Regions from separate parts of the Pseudobacter ginsenosidimutans genome, predicted to be linked through region 1. Evidence: riboswitches for the same ligand, from Rfam matches in the RefSeq annotation. Region 1 holds a riboswitch; each other region holds the start of a gene.

Evidence for each region. Region 1 has a riboswitch for cobalamin ahead of metE (5-methyltetrahydropteroyltriglutamate--homocysteine S-methyltransferase). Riboswitches for the same ligand answer to the same signal wherever they lie in the genome.
Region 2: linked by a shared signal. The riboswitch ahead of FSB84_RS22705 (DUF5074 domain-containing protein) and the one ahead of metE (5-methyltetrahydropteroyltriglutamate--homocysteine S-methyltransferase) in region 1 are both predicted to bind cobalamin.
Region 3: linked by a shared signal. The riboswitch ahead of FSB84_RS04250 (TonB-dependent receptor plug domain-containing protein) and the one ahead of metE (5-methyltetrahydropteroyltriglutamate--homocysteine S-methyltransferase) in region 1 are both predicted to bind cobalamin.
Region 4: linked by a shared signal. The riboswitch ahead of FSB84_RS30015 (ribonucleoside-diphosphate reductase small subunit) and the one ahead of metE (5-methyltetrahydropteroyltriglutamate--homocysteine S-methyltransferase) in region 1 are both predicted to bind cobalamin.

The regions. Positions count from the first base shown of each region.
Region 1 is NZ_CP042431.1:2,516,156-2,521,773, forward strand. Features, by position in the region: gene FSB84_RS10330 (HipA domain-containing protein) at 1-139, shown strand, start outside; gene FSB84_RS10335 (ribonucleotide-diphosphate reductase subunit beta) at 447-1,421, shown strand; gene FSB84_RS10340 (ribonucleoside-diphosphate reductase subunit alpha) at 1,467-3,182, shown strand; cobalamin riboswitch at 3,302-3,495, shown strand; gene metE (5-methyltetrahydropteroyltriglutamate--homocysteine S-methyltransferase) at 3,675-5,618, shown strand, end outside.
Region 2 is NZ_CP042431.1:5,759,204-5,764,821, forward strand. Features, by position in the region: gene FSB84_RS22685 (NADAR family protein) at 1-43, opposite strand, end outside; gene FSB84_RS22690 (VOC family protein) at 150-605, opposite strand; gene FSB84_RS22695 (AraC family transcriptional regulator) at 595-1,479, opposite strand; gene FSB84_RS22700 (rhodanese-like domain-containing protein) at 1,436-1,810, opposite strand; gene FSB84_RS22705 (DUF5074 domain-containing protein) at 1,987-3,087, opposite strand; cobalamin riboswitch at 3,267-3,486, opposite strand; gene FSB84_RS22710 (GNAT family N-acetyltransferase) at 3,498-4,187, opposite strand; gene FSB84_RS22715 (serine hydrolase domain-containing protein) at 4,240-5,331, opposite strand; gene FSB84_RS22720 (DinB family protein) at 5,401-5,618, opposite strand, start outside.
Region 3 is NZ_CP042431.1:1,078,728-1,084,345, forward strand. Features, by position in the region: gene FSB84_RS04245 (TonB-dependent receptor) at 1-1,840, shown strand, start outside; cobalamin riboswitch at 1,945-2,160, shown strand; gene FSB84_RS04250 (TonB-dependent receptor plug domain-containing protein) at 2,273-4,147, shown strand; gene FSB84_RS04255 (DUF6580 family putative transport protein) at 4,167-4,748, shown strand; gene FSB84_RS04260 (ABC transporter substrate-binding protein) at 4,771-5,618, shown strand, end outside.
Region 4 is NZ_CP042431.1:7,650,323-7,655,940, forward strand. Features, by position in the region: gene ppsA (phosphoenolpyruvate synthase) at 1-996, opposite strand, end outside; cobalamin riboswitch at 1,531-1,691, shown strand; gene FSB84_RS30015 (ribonucleoside-diphosphate reductase small subunit) at 1,827-2,801, shown strand; gene FSB84_RS30020 (ribonucleoside-diphosphate reductase subunit alpha) at 2,854-5,241, shown strand.

The sequences.
Region 1 (5,618 bases):
AGTAAGAGTCAACAGCTATAAAAAATTCAGTGGTAAGAACAAGGAGGTAGAGCAGATGATCAGAGCTTCGTTTCTACCTCCGGACCTGCAGGAACAGTATTGGCTGATCTGGAGCAAAAAGCAACAGATTTTTTCATAACCTGGAAAAGCAGGAAGCTCCTGGCCCGCAGATAACAGCGTCTGCGGGCCAGGCCATTTTTACCCAGCCATTACGTTTATTTCAAATGTGTTTCGGGCTAATTCAGGCGTTCATTGAACTGTCAAACTCTCCGGAACTTTTATTCACAGCCTGTTGATTTCTTTATCCTCCGTCAATTAAATTTATTGTGAACTTTATTCAACTGCATTACGCAATATTTCCTTTTATATAGGGTCATACGTTAGGGATCAAATCAGACAAAATGTTTGGTCCCAGGGGATTGTATCACGATTAAAGAAATTGATTTATGGGATTATTTGACAAGAGGGTTCAGTACAAACCATTTGAATATCCGGAGGTACTCCAGTACACATCGGCCATCAACAAATCCTTCTGGGTTCACTCGGAAGTTGACTTTACGGCCGATATCCAGGATTTTCATGCACACCTGACCCCTGCGGAACAGAATGCTGTGAAGAACAGCCTGCTTTCCATTGCCCAGGTGGAAGTGGCAGTAAAATCTTTCTGGGGCAACCTTTACCATCATTTTCCCAAGCCCGAGATCAATGGGCTGGGTTCTACCTTCGCCGAGTGCGAATTCCGTCACTCCGAAGCGTATTCACGCCTGCTGGAAGTGCTTGGTTACAACAATGAATTCGAAAACCTCCTGAAAGTTCCGGTGATCCAGGAGCGTATCAACTATCTGTCAGCCGCGCTGGCCAATACCAAATCCACCGACAAAAAAGAATATACTGTTTCGCTCATCCTCTTCAGTCTCCTGATCGAGAACGTGAGCCTCTTCAGTCAGTTTGCCATCATCCTGGCCTTTACCAGGTTCAAAGGACTGATGAAGAACGTGAGCAATATCATCGCCTGGACTTCAGTGGACGAGCAGATCCACGCCAATGCCGGTATTTTCCTCATCAATAAACTGAAGGAAGAATATCCGGAGATTTTCACGCCTGATACCATCAGCCATGTGCATGATATCGTTAAGCAATCCATCGAAACGGAAAGCCGTATGCTGGACTGGATCTTCAATGCAGGTAATATCGAGATCGTGAACAAACAAGATCTCACCAACTTCATGAAGAGAAGGGCTGATGACAGCCTGCAACAGATCGGAATGCCAGCCATCTTCAACGTTACTGCCAAAGAAGCCGGGGCCATGTTGTGGTTTGAAGAGGAAGTATTCTCCAATAGTCTGGACGACTTCTTTGCCAAGAGGCCCGTTGAATATACCAAGTTCGACAAGAGCATTTCTGCTCACGATTTGTTTTAATTGATTGAGATTAGTGTTTATCCAAACCCATTAAATCTTTTGTGTATGACAACATTATTTGAAACTGCCGCACCAGCTGCGGACCAATTACCAGATATAGCCGGCAAATATGAGCAGGAAAAATTGTGGTGGAAGAATGAAGAAAGTGAACAGATCCTGAACAGGGGCTATCTGCTGAAAGGGGAGACTGTTGAAGGTGCTATCGAACGTATCTGCAGCGCTGCAGCGCAACGTTTGTACAAGCCGGAGCTGAAAGATGCTTTCAAAGAAATGGTGGAAAGAGGATGGATGAGCCTCAGCTCTCCCATCTGGGCCAATATGGGTACGGAAAGAGGATTGCCTATCTCCTGCTTCAACGTACACGTTCCCGATCATATCGAAGGCATCACCCACAAACTGGGTGAAGTGATCATGCAAACCAAGCTCGGCGGCGGAACCTCCGCTTACTTCGGCGCCCTCCGCGAACGCGGAAGCGCAGTGACCGACAATGGTAAGAGCAGTGGAGCCGTTAGTTTCATGCGCCTTTTCGATACAGCCATGGACACCATCTCACAAGGTGGCGTTAGACGCGGCGCCTTTGCTGCCTACATGGATATCGATCACGGTGATATCGAAGAATTCCTCTCTATCAAAGATATCGGTCACCCCATCCAGAATCTTTTCTACGGTGTTTGTGTGCCCGACTATTGGATGCAGGATATGATCGATGGAGATATGAAGAAAAGGGAGATCTGGGCCAAAGTGCTTGAAAGCCGCCAGCAGAAAGGACTTCCATATATCTTCTTCTCCGATAACGTGAACAGGAACAAACCACAGGTATACAAAGACCAGAACCTGACCATTCACGCCAGCAATCTCTGTTCCGAGATCATGCTGCCCTCTTCCATCGACGAGTCATTCATCTGCTGCCTCTCCTCCATGAACCTGGAGCTGTACGATGAATGGAAAGATACCAATGCAGTGAAGCTGGCAGTATTCTTCCTCGATGCAGTATTGCAGGAATTCATCGCCAAAACTGAAGGCAATCACTATCTCGAAGCAGCCAACAAGTTTGCCAAAAGACACCGCGCGCTCGGATTAGGCGTACTGGGATGGCATTCTTACCTGCAAAAGAATATGATACCGTTTGAAGGACTGCGCGCCAAGCAACTGACCGCCGCCATTTTCAAAGACATCCAGGAGAAAGCCAACAAGGCCAGCAAAGACCTGGCATGGATCTATGGCGAACCCGATCTGTTGAAAGGATACGGCAAGAGGAACACCACTTTGCTGGCCATCGCTCCAACAACTTCTTCCAGCGCGATCCTCGGACAAACATCACCCGGCATCGAGCCATTCAGCAGCAACTATTACAAAGCAGGTCTTTCCAAAGGCAACTTCATGCGCAAGAACAAATACCTGAAAGAACTGCTGGTGAAGAAAGGCATCGATAATGAAGATACATGGCGCGGCATTATGCTGAACCATGGTAGCGTACAGCACCTGAAAGAGCTGACACAGGATGAAAAAGATGTGTTCAAAACATTCAAGGAGATCAGTCAGCTGGAAATCATCCAACAGGCTTCCATCCGTCAGCAATATGTTGACCAGAGCCAGAGCCTGAACCTGAACATCCCTTCGGATCTTCCCGTAAGAGAAGTGAACAAACTGCTGATCGAAGCCTGGAAACTGGGTGTTAAGACCCTGTACTACCAGCGCAGCCAAAGCGTTTCAAAAGAAATGGTCACCAACCTGGTGAGCTGCAAAAGCTGCGAAGCATAGACTTATCTTTCTATAGTATATCGAAGGCGCACCTCTTGCAGGTGCGCTTTTGCTTTTCAGATCAACCTCTTCATTTCCTGCAAATGCACTAATTTGCATCCTCAAGTTCTTTTCTATACATCTTATCAAACAGTATAGGTTCCCATGTAAGATGGGATTAATAGGGAATTGTGTGCGAATCACAAGCTGTCCCGCAACTGTAAGTAACATACCTGAGTTTTTACCCTCGTTGTCCACTGTTCCGCAAACACGGAATGGGAAGGACGGTAGAAACGTTACAAGCCAGGAGACCTGCCTTTATTGAATTTGACAGTGCTTTCGTGGAAAGAAGCGATTGTTGAATTGATATGCTCCAACACATACCGCTTTAGCTTCAGCTGGTAATGTGATCGCATGCGCATATCCATCTCTTCCGTCTTTCTTCTTTTTCATTATTGCATTCCTGTTTAGCAAAGAGCTTTTAACTGATTCATCATCTTTAAAAGCGAGAACATGCAAACACAAAACCTCGGCTACCCGCGGATTGGCAGCCAAAGAGAACTCAAGAAAGCATCAGAGCAGTACTGGGCCGGAAAACTGAGTGCACAGCAACTGATGCAAACCGGTAGCGCCATCAGGCTGCACAACTGGAAACTGCAAAAAGATGCCGGTATCGATCTCATTCCCTGCAATGATTTTTCTTTTTATGACCAGGTGCTGGACACCAGTTTGATGGTTGGGGCTATCCCTGCCCGTTACCACGACCTTGTGCAGGAGAAACAGCTGCCGCATATCGATCTGCTCTTCGCCATGGCCAGGGGCTATCAGAAAGATGGCTATGATATCACTGCCATGGAAATGACCAAATGGTTCGATACCAATTATCATTACATCGTTCCGGAATTCACAGCCAATCAGCAGTTCACTTTGTTCAGCAACAAAGCGCTGAATGAATTCAGTGAAGCAAGGCAGCATGGCATCCCGGCAAAGCCGGTGCTGCTCGGACCTGTTTCTTATCTCCTGCTGGGTAAAGAAAAGGAGCCAGGATTCCATCGCCTCGAACTGATCAAGAACCTGTTACCAGTGTACCTGGAAATGTTGAGCAAGCTTGAAGAGGCAGGCGCTTACTATATTCAGTTGGATGAGCCCTGTCTGTCACTTGACCTTACAGATGCCGAAAGGAAGGTGTTCACCAAAACCTACCAGGAGATCAGGAATAAATTCCCGCAACTGCAGCTCATACTTGCCAGTTATTTCGAATGTTATGGAGAGAATCTGGCAACAGTTCTGAGCCTCCCGGTACAGGTGCTGCACCTGGACCTCGTACGATGCCCTTCTCAACTGGATGATATTCTCGCCACGGAAATTGTACGTACCCGAACGGTCCTCTCTCTTGGTGTGGTGGATGGAAGGAATATCTGGAAAAATAATTTTGAGCATACCCTTGCACTGATCAATAAAGCTGTAGCCAAACTGGGTGCAGACAGGGTTTGGCTTGCGCCATCCTGTTCATTATTGCATGTTCCCTGTGACCTGGAATTGGAGAAAAATGAAAAAACACTCGCGCCGGAGATCAGGCAGTGGCTGGCATTCGCCAAACAGAAGATCGAAGAACTGGTTACACTCAAACAACTGGCGGCAGGAGAGAACAATGAAATAGCCAATGCCAGATTGAAAGAGAATATAACGGCTAATAATAACCGTAAAACATCTGCCCTGATCCATAATTCAACGGTGAAAGACCGGGTAGCGGCAATAACTCCAAAGGACGCATCCCGCAACAGTGTATTTGCTGATCGTAAAAAACTTCAGCATGAAGCATTGAAGCTGCCTTTGTTCCCTACCACTACTATCGGTTCTTTTCCGCAAACAGCTGAAGTGAGAAGCTGGCGGGCTAAATGGAAAAAGGGAGAGCTCACACAGGAACAATACGATGAACTGATCGAAAAGGAAACTGAAGCGAGTATCCGCTGGCAGGAAGAGATGGGGATCGATGTACTGGTCCATGGCGAATTCGAGCGCAATGATATGGTGGAGTATTTCGGCGAGCAGCTCAGTGGTTTCGTATTCTCTCAGAATGGCTGGGTGCAGAGCTATGGCAGCCGCTGCGTGAAGCCGCCCATCATTTATGGAGACGTGAGCCGCCCTGCTCCCATGACCATACGCTGGACATCCTATGCGCAATCACTCACGGGCAAACCCGTGAAAGGAATGCTCACCGGACCGGTCACGATACTGCAATGGAGCTTCGTGCGCAATGACCAGCCTCGCAGTGAAACCTGTACCCAGATTGCGCTTGCGATCAGGGATGAAGTAATTGGTTTGGAACAGTCCGGCATTGGCCTGATCCAAATTGATGAACCTGCCATTCGCGAAGGGCTTCCCTTGCGCAGGGAGCATTGGTCAGATTATCTCAACTGGGCTGTGCGTGCTTTCAGGATCTCAGCAAGTGGTGTG
Region 2 (5,618 bases), 3.2 Mb from region 1:
TATCATAGTGCTTATATCCTTGCAGAAGATCCTTTAATTCCATTTTTTCAATTTCTATTATTTCATTCCTCCAGGAAAGATATAAAAATTGGACAACGTAATTCCACTTATAATAGCCATTCCATTTAACAAATCCCTGCTTGTTGTGATCATTGTCCAGAATATTTTACCAGGTCGATACCCACCCCGTTCGGATCACGGATGGCGAAATGCCTGTCGCCCCAGGGTTCATCACGGATCCCGATCATGATTTCCACATTCTTCTTTTTCATTTCTTCATAGAGCGTATCTACATCATCCACCTCAATGGTCAAATATACTCCCTGGCCGCCAAATGCAGTCTGGAACAAGGGTTGTTGTGAAGGGTGATTGGGCAGCAGGAAGCTGAGCTCGCTGGTATGCCCTGGCGTATGCATCAGCAGATAGAATTCATTTTCAAAGGTTATACCAAATCCGAGAATCTCTGTATAGAAGGCTTTGGTGGCTGCCAGTTTTTCTGTTATTATACCTGCATTCAGTTTCATGATCGTTTGTTTTGTTTTCTCCACAAAGTTGCGATAAGCCAGCTTGTTGTTATTGTAAAAAACGGACATTCTATCTTCCAAAAGCCTTCGAAGGTGTTACACCATAAAAATTCCTGAATTCCTTGATGAAATGTGCCTGATCGTAATACCCCACATCGAAGAACAGTTTGTTGTTGCGAAGGCTTTGCGTACTTGGTTTGGCGCGAAGGATATTCTGAAATCGCACTACCTTACTGAATGTCTTTGGCGTATCGCCAATATAGAATTCAAACAACCGGCGAAGTTGACGGGGACTGATCCCGGTATTCAGATCCGCTTCCACATTCAATACGCCTGACTGCTGCAAAATGATGCCGATGGCCTCATACAGCCGGTTATCCTCATCAAACTCTGCCGCCAGGATCACTTTCGCAAACCAGTTATCGAACAGCCCAGACATCTCTGTAACGTTCATGTCTGAGTGAAATCGGCTGGCAATGAATCGGGCCGTTTCAGGAACAACAACATTCAGTTCCTCATACCTGTTACTTAACGTAGATGCATCAACGCGGAATAATTGGGGGAACATGGTTGGAAGAAACCGGACGCCCACGTAATGGAACTGATTGCCGATCGGAAACTCGGTGTATTTTTTGCAGAATCCCATCACCCAGTTCTCTGCAGGGTTTCCTAGTTCAAAATAAATATCGATACACCCATCCGCCACCACACGATAGATGAATGCTTCATTCAATGGAGCCAATGTTTTCAACTCCCAGTAACAGTAAATATATTGCTGAAGCGAAGGATGGGGAAGGAATTCCAGGTAAGCGACATTGTCAGCGGACTGCTTTACCGTCGGCTGAATGGGGATGTACAGGTTCCTGATACTTTCAATGGCATTCACTCCTGCAAGATACGCGATGGTCTTCTTATTCAACAGGCAGGCCAGCTTCTTTCCATGCCTTGATACCACCGTCCAGATGCGCAATATTCTCGTATCCCATTTCTTTCAAAGTACGGACTGCAAGCGCAGAACGCCCACCAGAGGCGCAATGCAGGATGATCCGGTTACTTTTTTCGAATTCCTGTTTGTGATAGGGTGTGGATTCATCTGCGTAGAATTCGATCAGCCCACGGGGCGCATGCACAGAACCTGGGATCTTTCCGATACTGCCGATCTCCTCGGTTTCACGGATGTCTATCAAAGTAGCGCCCTGTTTCACTTCTTTGTTCACCTGAACAGGTGTCAGGTTCTCTGCTTGTAGTTTAGCTTCTTTTATAAGTTCTGCTGCTGTTTTTGCCATTATAACCGGTTTGATGGTAAATGATTGGACTTAGAGCCGGAATTAAGAGGGGAGCGTTTTCGGGTCCTGGTGGGTGCGGATAGGGAAGTTACACTATTTTATGATAGAAAAATGGAAAAGAAGAAGCCATCCCTCCCGGGATGGCTCTTGCACCACAATACAACTATTGGTCTACGTTAGTTGAACACCGGTAGCGCCGGAAAATAGAAATATTCGTAAGAAATTGTTTTCGTCAGACTCCCGTTGGTACTGTAGAAGTACAGTTTGTTGTACTTATAGTTTTGTCCATACCCTGACTGCACAGCGGTTACCACCAGATTATGCTGACTGGGATCATAGCGAACGCCGGCCCCGTAGAATTCCTGATTGGCAGGCAGGGTGGCGAGTGGGGTAGATAAAGAAGCCAGGTTACCAGGGATATACTTGTACAATCTGTTACCACCCGCTCCCCAGGAATTGGTACGGGCAAGGTATACGGCCGTATCGATGGTAGAGCAGGTAACAGTGCCTTCATTCCACGCAAACCAGGGATTCCCCAATGAGAATGGCATGGTAATGCGCGTTGTGTCCAGTGTGGTCACATTCAGTCTCGCGAGTGTGCTGCCACCGGCAATCCAAAGGCTGCCATCGGAAGTCTTGCACAATCCCTGCTGAAGCCCTGCAATCTTTTTCACGATCGCTTTTGTTGTTGCATTGAGAATGATCAGCCCTTCAGATTGCGAAAGGATAAAAATGTAATTACCTTCTTTGCGCATGGTGCCTGTTTCACCACTGATGCCGCTTAGTTTGGAGCCAACTGATAATGGAGAAAGGTTCAGGTTGTACACTCCGTCCAGTGTACTGATCAGTCCTGTTGTGGAAGTAAGACCCAGGAAGGCGCGGCCATCTGCAGGTAAGGTTGCGATCCTGCCGGTTTCCACCAGCGTTTTGGAATCGGTAACCACCAAAGGCCCCTGCTTGGCCATGATGTACAGTTTTCCATCCCAGACTGCGCCGGACTGTGTGGTCACGCCAAGCTGATTACCGGGATTTTCGAGTTGATACACCATCTGTTCGATGGTATCCCTGCCGTACTTGTAAAAATTCACATTGCCGTTGTCGTGGCCGAACCAACCTTCATTGATTAGGATGATGCCGTCCTCATACTTTCCCGGCGTCAGTAGTGCTTTGCCTTCGGAAGGAGCAGAAACAAGTTGGTCTTTTTTACTGCAGGATGCAATGGATACTACCACTGCAAGGGCTACCATGCCCCGTAAGATGTAATGGCGGTTGTTCATATCTGATAGTTTGGTGAAAAAAAACAAAACCAATTACATACCTGATCCAACAACGCCTTGTAAAAACACCGGTATAGCCACGCAACCCCAGCTCCGGAAGAGCGGGAACAAAATGGCAATACAGGTAGAAAGCTGAATAGATGGCATCAACTCACTGCTTTTGACCCGAAAGCTATGAATCAAGTATGAAGCCTCTGGCAGGTCTCCTGGCTCGTTCCATTTTCGGATGCCTTCCCATCATTGCTGACAGTGGCTTGAAGATCCGTCAATCCATGAGCTTACTCATGAAGGAACTTACAGTTGCGGGACAGCTCCGGATTCCTTCCTTTCGGAAGCCACCGGATTCCCTTTTAATCATTACCGGATGCGGGGTAATGAACCAAAGACTTTACAAATATAGGCAGGAGGAATCAGTTCTTTTGCAATTTCCAGAAAGAGATGGTCCTTCTTGTTTCAAACCCCATGAACTCATAGAGTTTTACCGCGCGTTCATTCGTATCCAGAACATGTAAAAATGGGATGATGCCTTTGGCGTGATTTGCATTGCAGATTTTGATGATCAGGTGCTGCGCATACTTGCGACCGGTATATGCGGGATCTGTGCAGATGGCGCTAAGCTCGCTCATACCGTTCACGCGCATACGCTCTCCGGCCATGGCCACCAGCTTTCCATCCTGCCAGATGCCATAATAGTCGCCCAGCTGATAGGTATCAGGTGCAAAATAACCTGGCTGCACCCGTTGCACCAGATCGATCATGTCTTGCTTCTGGCCTTCGCCCAATGGCAATATCTCCGGTGCATCAGGAAGAGGAGTAATGGGTATATGATTGATCATTTGCAGACAGGTGAGCTCTGCCAGTATGATCCAGTTTGGAGGAAGTGTTGGAATGGAGCCGATTAGAAAGAATATTTCCCCGGATTGAAGTTGCTGGTCCAGTAGTGGCAGTTGATCCTTATGCTGATGATCATAGGCCGCAAACGGAAGGTTATTCGTTTTATATCTTTTTACTTTTCCATTTCCCGTGGAAAAGGATTGCTGCGGGCCGGTCAATGCAAACCATGCAGGATTATCCAACTGATAATATAGATCTGAGCTCATACCTCCATAAACAATCAATGACCATGAGGGTTCAGTTTTTTCTAAAAAAGGATCAGTAACCGATCACAGGTTTGAGCTTTCCCCACAATTCATTGTCGAAGCTGGAGACTGCCAGCTGTACGTTTCCGGCAGATTCCCCCATTCTGATCACTACCAGTTTTTGTGAAGGGACTACATAGATCTTCTGATCGTTCTTGCCGAGTGCACAAAACATATCGGATGGCGCATTCGGAGCCAAAGCTCCGTTGAAAACCACCTGCAGGGTGGGGAGCATGTATTTCGTTTTTCCATTCAACCAGGTAAGATAACCATATGAAGGATTGAGTTGCTGGGAACTGTTGATCTGGGCATTGAAGAATTCCTGGTCTTTCAGTATCTCCGTCTCACCCCATTTTCCTTTATTGAGCAGCAGCAGTCCGAAGCGCGCCATGCTTCTGGCATCGCTTCCATACACATTGTTATAGCCGCTTTTCAGCCAGATGCCTTTCATGCCGATCCTGTCCCTTATTTTCTGTTGGAAATAAGTCTGAAAAGTTTTGCCGGTTGCCGCTTCGATCACCTTATCCATCAGCGTATATGGTGCATTGTGATAGGCCCAGCGGGTGCCTGCATCGGCTTTGCGCTTGAGACAATCGGGCGTGGTGCAGTCACTGTCGGCCACGCCATCATCCAGTCCGGTTGTCATGGTGAGCTGGTGACGAATGGTGATGAGGTCTTCTTCTGCAGTTGTAAGTGATGTCCAGCCTGTGCCGAGATACTTTGAAGTTTTATCGGAAAGCCTTAGTAAACCTTCTTCCTGTGCAATGCCCGTTAGCAGGGCCGTCATGGTCTTGCCGGCTGAAGCCCAATACCAGTCCGAGCTCTGCGTAAAGGTTCCGAAATATTTCTCCAATACTATTTTTCCATCCTTTAAAACGATAAAGGCTTTTGTACTTTTTGCATCCAGGTAAGTGTACAATTGATCAATGGCCGGTTGGTTCCATTTCAGTGAAGCAGCGCTGGTGGTTTGCCATTCCGTTCCGGATACAGGCGGAAAATACAAAGCGGCAGAATCAGGAGGATTTCCTTCATCGCCGCTATTATCTTTTTTACAGGAGAAGATCAGAAATAATGGAATCGCCAGCAGCAGTTGGTATTTCGTCATAATTGCATTTTCTTGTTCTATCGGACGGGAATCAGTGTTTACGGTTTAATGCACTTATAACGAAAATTATTATACCGCATTGTGGATCTTCTTCAATTGATGGATATGACGGGTAGTATGATAGCCGATGAACTTCAGCCATTCGTAGCGGGTAAGCGTTCCCCAAACCGGCATTTCAAAATCCAGGCAGATGGCAAAGAGATCCTTATCACGGATGGACTGCATATGCTGGTCGCGGATCCCTTCAATAGTTTTAACCTGTTCATCCCTGTTATAATCCCTTTGTT
Region 3 (5,618 bases), 1.4 Mb from region 1:
CGTGCGTATGGAGGAAAGATCCCCCGGCAGTTACCGCCTGAATATCCGCGGCAGCAGCCTCCGCTCGCCCTTTGGCGTGCGTAACGTAAAAGTATACTGGAATGGCATTCCATTCACTGATCCTGGCGGAAGTACTTACCTCAACCAATTCAGTTTTTACAATATCAGGCAGGTGGAGATCGTTCGCGGACCGGCCAGCAGCTTGTATGGCGCTGGCACCGGCGGTGCTGTGCTATTGAACAGTAGAACCAATGATTTCAAAGCCGGTGCTGAGATCGGCTACGGAGGCGGCAGCTTCGGCATGTTCAATCTCAATGCACAAATCAGAACCGGCGATTCAGACCGTAACAATATTTTCAATTATTCCCGCCAATCGGGTGATGGTTACCGTGATCATACCAGTTTCAGGAGAGATATGGCCAGTTGGGAATCGCAGTTCAAATTCAATGATCGGCAAAGTTTACAAACTTCCGTCCTCTATGGCGATCTCTATTACCAGACACCCGGCGGACTCACCAAGGCAGAGTACCTCGCCAATCCACGCGGGGCGCGGCCCGCAGCCGGTATGTTCCCCGGCGCTGATCAGGCAAATGCCAGCATCCGTCAGCAGACATTCCTCGCCGGTATCACACATAACTATGCATTCAGTGAGGCCCTTGAAAACACTACTACTGTGTACGGCGCGTTCAGTATGCTGAAGAATCCCACTTTCAGGAATTATGAAAAAAGATCAGAGCCGCATTTCGGTGGCCGGTCGGTTTTCACCTGGCGTGCAGCCATCAGTGACGCAACCCGTCTCACTATTCTCGCCGGAGCAGAAGCGCAACGCGGTTTCTTCAACACCAAAACATTCGCCAATAATGGCGGCAGCCCCGCTGCATTGCAAACCGATGATGAGATCAACAACTGGCTCTATTCAGTATTTGCGCAGGCAGAACTGCAATTCAAAACTGGTACCACTATCCAGGCAGGCGTAAGCAGCAATAAATCCAGCATCAGTATCCAACGTTTATCCTCACCCGATTTACCTCTACAAAAGAGAACCTATAATAATGAATGGGCGCCCCGTGTGGCCGTTTCGCAGAAGCTGATCCCGCAGTTACTCCTGTATGCGAGTGTGAGTCAGGGCTTCTCTCCCCCTACTTCACAGGAAGTATTGCCCAGCACCACCGAGATCAATACAAGCCTCAATGCCGAACATGGCGTGAACTACGAAGCAGGTGTGAAAAGCAATTGGTTCAATAACGCATTGTATGTTGAAGTGAATGCCTTCCGCTACCAATTGCAGGAAGCGATCGTTCAGCGAAGGGATGGCAGCGGCGCAGACTATTTCGAGAATGCAGGCAGCACCAGGCAGGAAGGTATCGAATCACAGGCACGATATCTTTTCGTTCCTAATAAACCTGGCTTTCTCTCCAATGTTCAACTCTGGGCCAGTCATACCTGGTACTTCTTCCGTTATCGTAATTTCAAACAGTTGAATACCGATCTGAAAGGAAAAGACCTACCCGGGGTTTCTCCACATACAGTAGCTGCGGGACTTGATGTAAATACAAAGCCAGGCCTCTATACCAATATCACCTTCTTCTACAGTGATCCCGTTGCGCTGAATGACGCCAATACGGATCATGCAGGCTCCTATCAACTCACCGGCGCCAGGGCCGGATGGCGCAAAGCTTTTAACGCACATATCAGTTTTGACCTCTATGCCGGGGTGGACAATCTCTTCAACACAGAGTATAGCCTGGGCAATGATGTGAATGCTGCCGGTGGCCGCTATTTCAACACTGCGCCGGGAGTAAATTACTTCGGCGGGCTTACACTTCGCTACGATTGGTAATAGAAAGTACTGCCCGCCATCACTCGCCCCGGGAGGCGGGCGACTGACCACACTCAAATAACACCCGTTAGTAAATAGTTTTTGTCCGGTGTTTCCACAGGAGTACATTTGCTGCCGTAATTGGTTTCCCGGATCCGCAAGGTCCCGGGATTAAAAGGGAAACCGGTGTAATTCCGGTGCTATCCCCGTAGCTGTAAGTTGCAGATGCAGTATCAGATCCCACTGCATCATTGTTCAATCTTCATACCACTATCTTTTTTCGATGGGAAGGTGTTGAACAGGTAACGAGCCAGAAGACCTGCCAGTTATGTTTCAATCACATCAACGAGCTTTCGGGTGAAAAGCCGGGATGAAATGAGCGCCTCATCGCGCTGCCTCACATTTCATTTCTGTAATGAATTTCCGAAGGCTCATAGTAAACTAACTATGAGCATGAACAAAAAACTTCTCTCCCTTGCCGCATTGCTGGCTGCGATGTATGCCAATGCGCAGGACTCCACTTCCGGAAAACAACTGGATGAAGTGGTGGTAACAGCTTCCAAGTACGAACGCAAAGCATCTGAAACAGGAAAAGTGATCACCGTTCTGGACAGAACTGTCCTGGACCGCAGCACCGGTAAAGACCTCGCCCAACTGCTCACCGAGCAAACAGGTATGGTAGTGAACGGCGCTACCAGCAATCCCGGAAAAGACAAATCGATCTTCTTCCGCGGCGCCACATCCAACTACACAGTGATCCTCATCAATGGAATTCCACTGGCCGATCCTTCCGGAACCGGCGGAGCATTTGATCTGCGCCTGATCCCTATCGATCAGATCGAAAGGATCGAGATCCTTAAAGGAGCTCAGTCTACACTCTACGGCCCCAACGCAGTTGCCGGTGTGATCAATATCATCACCCGCAAAGGCACCAAAGGAAAACCTGCCGAAGTATACGGCAGTTATGCCATGGGCAGCTACAATACCATCAAGGCCGATGCCGGAATGGGTGGAGGAAATGATAAACTCCGTTACAATATCGGATTCACCCATTTTGAAACGAAAGGTATCTCCGAAGCGCTGGACACGGCTGCTGTAAAGACTTTCGACAAAGATGGCTACATGCAGAAATCCGTGAACGTGAACCTCGATGGAGAGATCATCGAGAACCTTCGCGTAAAACCATTCTTCCGTTATGCCGCCATCGGCGGTGATTTCGATGGAGGCTCCTTCTTCGATTCAAAGACCAACAACTACGAAAGCAAACTCATCACGGCCGGTACCCAGGTGAATTACAAATTCAAAAAAGGACAGGTAACCGCCCAATACCAGTTCGATGATGTAGACAGGATCTCCGGCGGTTTCGCCTACAGGGGCAAGGCACAACTGGCTGAAGCATTCGCGCAATATGATCTACATGATAAAGTACAGGTTTTGGCTGGCTTCGATGCACGCATTCAGCAACTGCTGGATACCACTATCGAAAACAAGAACCCGGACATTACCATTCTCAGCCCCTATCTCTCCGTTTTCTTGAAAGACCTCAACGGCTTTTACCTGGAAGCAGGTGCTCGACTCAATAACCACAGTGAATTCGGCAATCATTTCACCTACAGCATCAATCCTTCTTATCTCATCAATAAGAACGTGAAAGTATTTGCGAATCTCGCTTCAGCTTTCAGAGCCCCCAGCCTGAACGAGCTCTATGGCCTTTGGGGCAGCAACCCTGAACTGAAGCCGGAAAAATCCTACACCTGGGAACTCGGTACACAGGCATCACTCATCAACAATGTGCTGGAAGCACGTGTTGTGTATTTCAACAGGCATATCAACGATGTGATCACCTGGATCAACAACCGAAATGAGAACCTGAACGAACAAAAAGACCAGGGCCTCGAGATCGAACCATCGATCAATATCACCAAAGACCTCAACATCAAAATGTATTACAGTTATGTTGATGGCAAAGTAACTACCACTGAAAACGGAAAAGACAGCACTTATTACAACCTGGTGCGGAGGCCCAAACATGCTTTCGGCGCAACCATCGGTTACCAGGTGACAAAGAACCTGTTCGTGAGCACCAATGTGTACACATATGGCAAACGTTATGATCTGGCCTTCGGACCTCCTCCCACTTATGCCCAGGTGATGGAGCCACTGAACAGCTACACAATCTGGAATGCCTATGCAGAATACAAACTACTGAACAACCGTATCCGTATATTTGCTGATGTGAAAAATATCACCGACGCCCAATACCAGGAGGTATTGGGTTATGGTACACTCGGCACCAATTTCATTGCCGGTGTGGCTGTCAGGTTATAAACTTTAAAACAGAACTTCCATGTCATTGAAACAATTCAATCCTCGCAACACAGTACTGTTCGCCTTTATGGTAGTGGTTGCACTGATGAGGATATTCCTCAGTGCTGAAGCGCCCATGAATCCCATCGCCACTTTCACTCCGCTCGGAGCAATGGCTTTATTTGGTGGGACCTATTTCAACAACAGGGCCAAATCTGTGCTCTTCCCTGTACTGACACTCTGGATGAGTGATATCATCCTCAACCGTTTTGTTTATTACAATGAGTGGAGATTCTTTTATGAAGGTTTCTACTGGACTTATATCTCTTATGCGCTGATGGCTGTAGCCGCTAAATTCATCATCCGCAAAGTGACTGTAAGCAATATCATCATTGCTTCACTGGCCGGCACCCTGATCCACTGGATCGGCACCAGCCCCGGTTGCTTCATGATTGAGAACAGCATGTACCCCAAAACATGGGCGGGTTATTTTACCAGCCTCGTGGCAGCCATTCCCTATGAAAGGAATTTCCTGATCGGTACATTGGTGTACAGTGGCGTCCTTTTCGGAGGTTTTGAACTGCTGCAACGCAGGTACAGTGCATTGCGACCAGCACATTGATCAACACATTCAATACAGCAACATGACAGCCTGCTCCTTTCTTCCCGCCGCCACGCAGATGATCTACGATATGCAATTGCAACACCTGTTGCAGGGCATCACGTTTGAATGTCCGCCACAGGCGCTGGCTGAAAAAAGAAAAGTGGTCCGTTGTGTGCTGGAAGGCAGGCAATACAGCAGTATCGAGATCGACAGGATCTTTTCTGCATCCAAAGCCCAGGGCAAAAGCCTCTACTATGTGGATGAAGCCGCCCTGGCGGAGATCGCACCGGATGTGATCTTCACGCAGGATGTATGTGAGGTCTGCCAGATCGATACTGCCTGTACCGCTGCCGCAGTGGCTAACCTGAACAAACAACCGAACCTGGTGGCGCTCACACCAAACAATCTCCAGGATGTTTTTCAAACAGCCATTACAATTGCATCCGCTTTGGGCGCTGAAGAAGCTGCCTATCCTTATCTCGCCAAACTGCAACAACGCATAGACAATATCATCGATACTCTACGCGCACACCGCGCCGCTCCAAAGCGCGTGATGATCATGGAATGGATCGAACCCGTATACAACTGCGGTCACTGGATCCCCTTTCAAGTGGCTTATGCAGGAGGGATCGATATGCTTTCCAATCCGGCGGGAGACAGCATCGTTACACCCTGGGAAAAGATCCTCCGCTATGATCCCGAAGTGCTGGTGATCGCTCCATGTGGTTTTGATGTAAAGAGAAGTAGTGAAGAATTACATCTCCTTACACAAAAGCCCGGTTGGGAAAATCTTACAGCCGTGAAAGAACAGGCTGTTCATATCGCCGACTACGATCTCTTCACTCAGCCCAGCGCCGGTACCCTGGTGGATGGTATCGAGATCCTGGC
Region 4 (5,618 bases), 2.7 Mb from region 1:
TTCCTGGGAAAGTCCGTCCAGCGCCCATTCCACGTCCATAGGGCACCAGTAGTTCTTGATCTTGCTGTAGTACTGTTCGATGATGGCCACCCATCCGGCAAGCTTCAGGATGTTCTCATCGGAAAGACAAAAACGGTACTGCGCAGAACGTTCTGTTGGGATGATGCGTACGCGCTCATCAGGATCATCTCCATACACCATCTTCTGGTCCTTTACGCCGAGCTTTTTCTCGATGATGGATTTGTATCCCTTTTCCAGCGTGGGCTTGAACACGATGAATTCATCAGGAGATACGCTGCCCTGCACTACCATTTCACCCAGTCCGTAAGAACCGTTGATCACGATCACATCTTTGAAACCGCTCTCGGTATCGAGTGAGAAAGCAACGCCGGAACTTCCAAGGTCTGAACGGACCATTTTCTGTACGCAGACGGAAAGGCCTACGGAGAAGTGATCGTACTTGAAAGTTTCGCGATAGCTGATGGCGCGGTCCGTGAAGAGTGATGCAAAACAGTTACGAACTGCATCGATGAGCGCGGCTGGTCCGCGTACGTTGAGATAAGTTTCCTGCTGACCTGCAAAGGATGCATCGGGCAGATCTTCAGCGGTGGCGGAAGAACGCACGGCCACGTCTGTACCTTGCTGATCATACTTTGCAGAGAGCGTGTAGTATGCTTCGATGATCTGCTGCCCCAGTTCCGGAGGGAATTTGGAGTTACGCACCAGGTTCCGGACCTGCAAACCTGCACGGCGAAGCGATTCCACGTTGTTGTAATCGATCTCTTTCACCAGCGCCCGGATGGTTGAGTCGAGATTGTTGAATTTGATAAACTCATTGTAGGCGTTCACTGTGATGACAAAACCTCCGGGAATGTTTACACCAAGATTGGTGAGGTTTTGTAGCATCTCGCCCAGGGAAGCATTCTTGCCACCGACCAGGTCGATGTCGTGAATGCCTACCTCATGAAGTAAGAGAATACTGCTGGTTGTTTTCATCTGAAAAAAATGTTGTTGTCTGATGACAGGATCTGTTTGGCAATCCAAAAGTAAGGTAACGATCGTTAGTCTTATGGTGGAACTTATCAATATTTTTTTGAATGCGTCCAGAAGACACGTAACAACCGGTTGCAAAGTGATCCGGACAAGGCAGAGCGGGATTTTCCGCAAACCGGCCATAGAGAAGAATGAACAGGTTATGTAATCGATATAAATAACCCGGAATAGATCGCATATTCATTAACGTTACTAAAGGCCTAAAGGGACATATCTATAATTTTATTACATGATTATTTTTTTTGCTGCCTGATAAGTGTTTCCATCTATCGTTTTGCAATCCACCATTCAACCCCAATGGGCCTTTCCGGCCATCACCTCCTTCCAAACCCGTAATGCTTCTGCACCCTTCAAACCCTTACCAGACATAAGCCGCATCATTCCTGCACTTCCACATCATCCCCATTAATTATACACATCCTGTGATTAAGTTAAATTGGAAAACGCTCCCCCGGATGCTACGTTTGCAGTCAGCTCTTGTACGCAATTTGTACCGGTTCCCGGACCTGCTCGCAGCCTCCGGGAGATTTCAGGGGAACCATGTGTGATTCATGGACTGTTGCGCAACTGTAAGTTTACCGCCCTCAAAAAGCGGACTACAAACAAGTCAGAATACCTGCCGGTATTGATCTGTGCTGAATCCTTCGCATTAAAGGTAAATGCATAACTATGATAGATGCCTGTACTTTATTCCAGGAATGAAGTAGAGGGCATATTATCGCCGTCACTTACCCTCACTGCGATCATTAAAATGTGAATTTAAAAGCGATAGTATGCAACACGAAAACGAAATTCTTTTACAGGAAAACAAAGATCGCTTTGTGATCCTTCCCATCAACTATCCCAGAGTCTGGGAAATGTACAAGAAGCATGAAGCCAGTTTCTGGACAGCTGAAGAGATAGACCTGAGTGGCGACCTGAAAGACTGGGCTGCCCTGAACGACGGAGAGCGTCATTTCATCTCCCACGTATTGGCATTCTTCGCAGCCAGCGATGGCATCGTGAACGAAAACCTGGCCGTTAACTTCATGTCTGAAGTGCAACTCCCCGAAGCACGCTGCTTCTACGGCTTCCAGATCATGATGGAAAATATCCATTCTGAAACTTATGCCCTCCTGATCGATACATATGTAAAAGACCCACAGGAAAAACACCATCTCTTCCACGCCATCGATACAGTACCCGCAGTGAAAAAGAAAGCCGAATGGGCGCTCCGCTGGATCGAGAACGGCTCCTTTGCAGAAAGACTGGTCGCATTCGCCGCCGTTGAAGGCATCTTCTTCTCCGGCTCCTTCTGCTCCATCTTCTGGATGAAAAAACGCGGCCTCATGCCAGGCCTCACTTTCTCCAATGAACTGATCAGTCGCGATGAAGGCCTCCACTGTGAATTCGCCTGTCTTCTTTACAGCATGCTCAACAACCAGCTTCCCAAAGAACAGGTGTACAAGATCATCGGAGACGCTGTCCGCATCGAAAAAGAATTCGTCACTGAAGCACTACCCGTTGACCTCATCGGCATGAATGCCCGCCTCATGCAGCAATACATCGAGTTCGTTGCAGATCGCTGGCTCATGGAACTGGGATGTGAAAAGATGTTCAACGCCACCAACCCATTCGACTTCATGGAAATGATCTCGCTCGAAGGCAAAACCAACTTCTTCGAAAAACGCGTGGGTGATTACCAGAAAGCAGGTGTAATGGGAGGCAACAAAGAAAATAATTCCTTCTCCCTGGATGAAGATTTCTAAGCAATACCTGATAAACTAACCATACTTACTACCACCATTAATATCTCAGCACATGTTTGTAGTTAAAAGAAACGGAAAAAAAGAATCCGTCAAATTCGATAAGATCACGGCACGCGTTGAAAAACTCTGCTACGGTCTCGACAGACGGTTCGTGAATTCCATCGATGTGGCCAAGAAAGTGATCGAAGGATTATACGATGGCGTTACCACCACTGAACTGGACAACCTCGCTGCAGAAACTGCCGCCTCACTCACCGTGAAGCACCCGGACTATGCACTGCTCGCCAGCCGCATCGCCATCAGTAACCTGCACAAGAATACTATCAAGAGCTTCTCAGATACCATGAAGCTCCTCTACGAATGCAGGGACGCCAAAGCCGGCAAAGCCGCACCCCTCCTCGCAGACGACGTATGGGAAGTGATCCAGCAACACCACGAACTGCTGGACTCCACCATCATCTACGACCGCGATTATGCATTCGATTATTTCGGTTTCAAAACACTCGAGAAATCATACCTCCTCAAAGTGGACGGTAAAGTAGCAGAACGCCCGCAGCATATGTACATGCGCGTTGCCCTCGGTATCCACAAACAGGATATCGATGCCGCTATCAAAACCTACCATATGATGAGCGAACGCTGGTTCACACACGCTACGCCCACACTCTTCAATGCAGGTACACCCAAACCACAGATGAGCTCCTGCTTCCTCCTCACCATGAAGGACGATAGCATCGATGGTATCTACGACACCCTCAAACAAACAGCCAAGATCTCCCAGAGCGCCGGCGGTATCGGTCTGTCTATTCATGGCATCCGCGCCACCGGCTCCTATATCGGCGGCACCAACGGCACCAGCAACGGCATCATCCCCATGCTGCGCGTTTACAACGACACTGCCCGCTACGTAGATCAGGGCGGCGGCAAACGTAAAGGCGCATTCGCCATCTACCTCGAACCATGGCACGCAGACGTATTCGAATTCCTCGACCTCCGCAAGAACCACGGTAAAGAAGAACTCCGCGCACGCGACCTCTTCTACGCCCTCTGGATCCCGGACCTCTTCATGAAACGTGTGGAAGAGAACGGCGACTGGAGCCTGTTCTGCCCCCACGAAGCGCCAGGCCTCCACGAATGCTGGGGAGATGAATTCGAAAAACTGTACAATCAGTATGAACAGGAAAAGCGTATGCGCAAGACCGTTAAAGCGCAGGACCTCTGGTTTGCAATCCTGGACGCACAGATCGAAACAGGAACGCCTTACCTGCTGTACAAGGATTCCGCCAACCGCAAATCCAACCAGCAGAACCTCGGCACCATCAAGAGCTCCAACCTCTGCACAGAGATCCTGGAATACACTTCACCTGATGAAGTAGCAGTTTGTAACCTCGCCTCCCTCGCACTGCCCCGCTTTGTGATCGATGGCAAGTTCGACCACAACAAACTCTATGAGATCACCTACGAGGCAACAAAGAACCTCAACAAGATCATCGACTATAACTATTACCCTGTAAAGGAAGCTGAAACTTCCAACCTCCGCCACAGGCCTATCGGTCTCGGCGTTCAGGGACTGGCCGATGTATTCATCCTGCTCCGCATGCCTTTCGAAAGCGATGAAGCCAAACAACTGAACAAAGACATCTTCGAAACCATCTACTTCGCCGCCATGACAGCCTCCAAAGACCTGGCAAAAGTAGAAGGCGCATACGAAACCTTTGCCGGCTCACCCGCTTCCAAAGGGCAGTTCCAGTTCGACATGTGGGGCGTTGAACCAAGTCTCCGCTGGGACTGGTACAGCCTCAAAGCTGAAGTGATGAAGCATGGCGTTCGCAACTCATTGCTGGTTGCCCCCATGCCCACCGCCTCCACTTCTCAGATCCTCGGCAACAACGAATGCTTTGAACCGTACACTTCCAACATCTACGTTCGTCGCGTATTGAGCGGAGAGTTCGTAGTTGTGAACAAGCACCTCCTGAAAGATCTGATCGAGCTCGGCCTCTGGAACGATGACATGAAGAACAGGATCATCGCGCACAACGGGTCCATCCAAAAGATCGATGGCATTCCCGACAATATCAAGGAAATCTACAAAACAGTCTGGGAGATCAAACAACGTAACCTGATCGATATGGCTGCCGACCGTGGCGCTTATATCTGCCAGAGCCAATCCCTCAACCTGTTCGTGGATACGCCCACCAATGGCAAACTGACTTCCATGCACTTCTATGCCTGGAAGCGTGGTCTCAAAACCGGCATGTACTATCTCCGTACAAAAGCCGCCACTCAGGCCGTACAGTTCACTGTTGAAAAACAAGGTGGAAAGATGGTGGAGCCGCTCACAGACAAACACTCACTGAAGGTGATCGAAGGCGCCAACGACGTGGAAGCACAGGGTCCTACCTGCACCATGGAAGAAGGCTGCGTAACCTGCAGTGCATAATACCTGGTTATTTATCATCGACCCATACCCGTCATTGGCATCAGCTGGTGGCGGGTTTCCTTTTTACGCCTCAGTTGCAAAAGCTGGGCGTGCAAAAGCTGGTGGTGCAAAAGCTGGTATGATCACCGGCTGGAAAACAAACCGGCGCAGGAGAATATTAATTGGGCGGTTGTGCATGGGAGTTAGCTTTAGTAATGGGCCAGGCTTCTTCGCTTATGTTTTCAAGGCCGGCTTATCATACCAGCGTTTTGCACATCACGATGATAAGGCTGGGCCGTAAATACATTTTGAAATGTACACATGCATCGCCGAACATATCTTTACCAGCTTTTGACTCAAAAGCTGAATAAAAAAGATGCATCCAATAACTGTGCAAT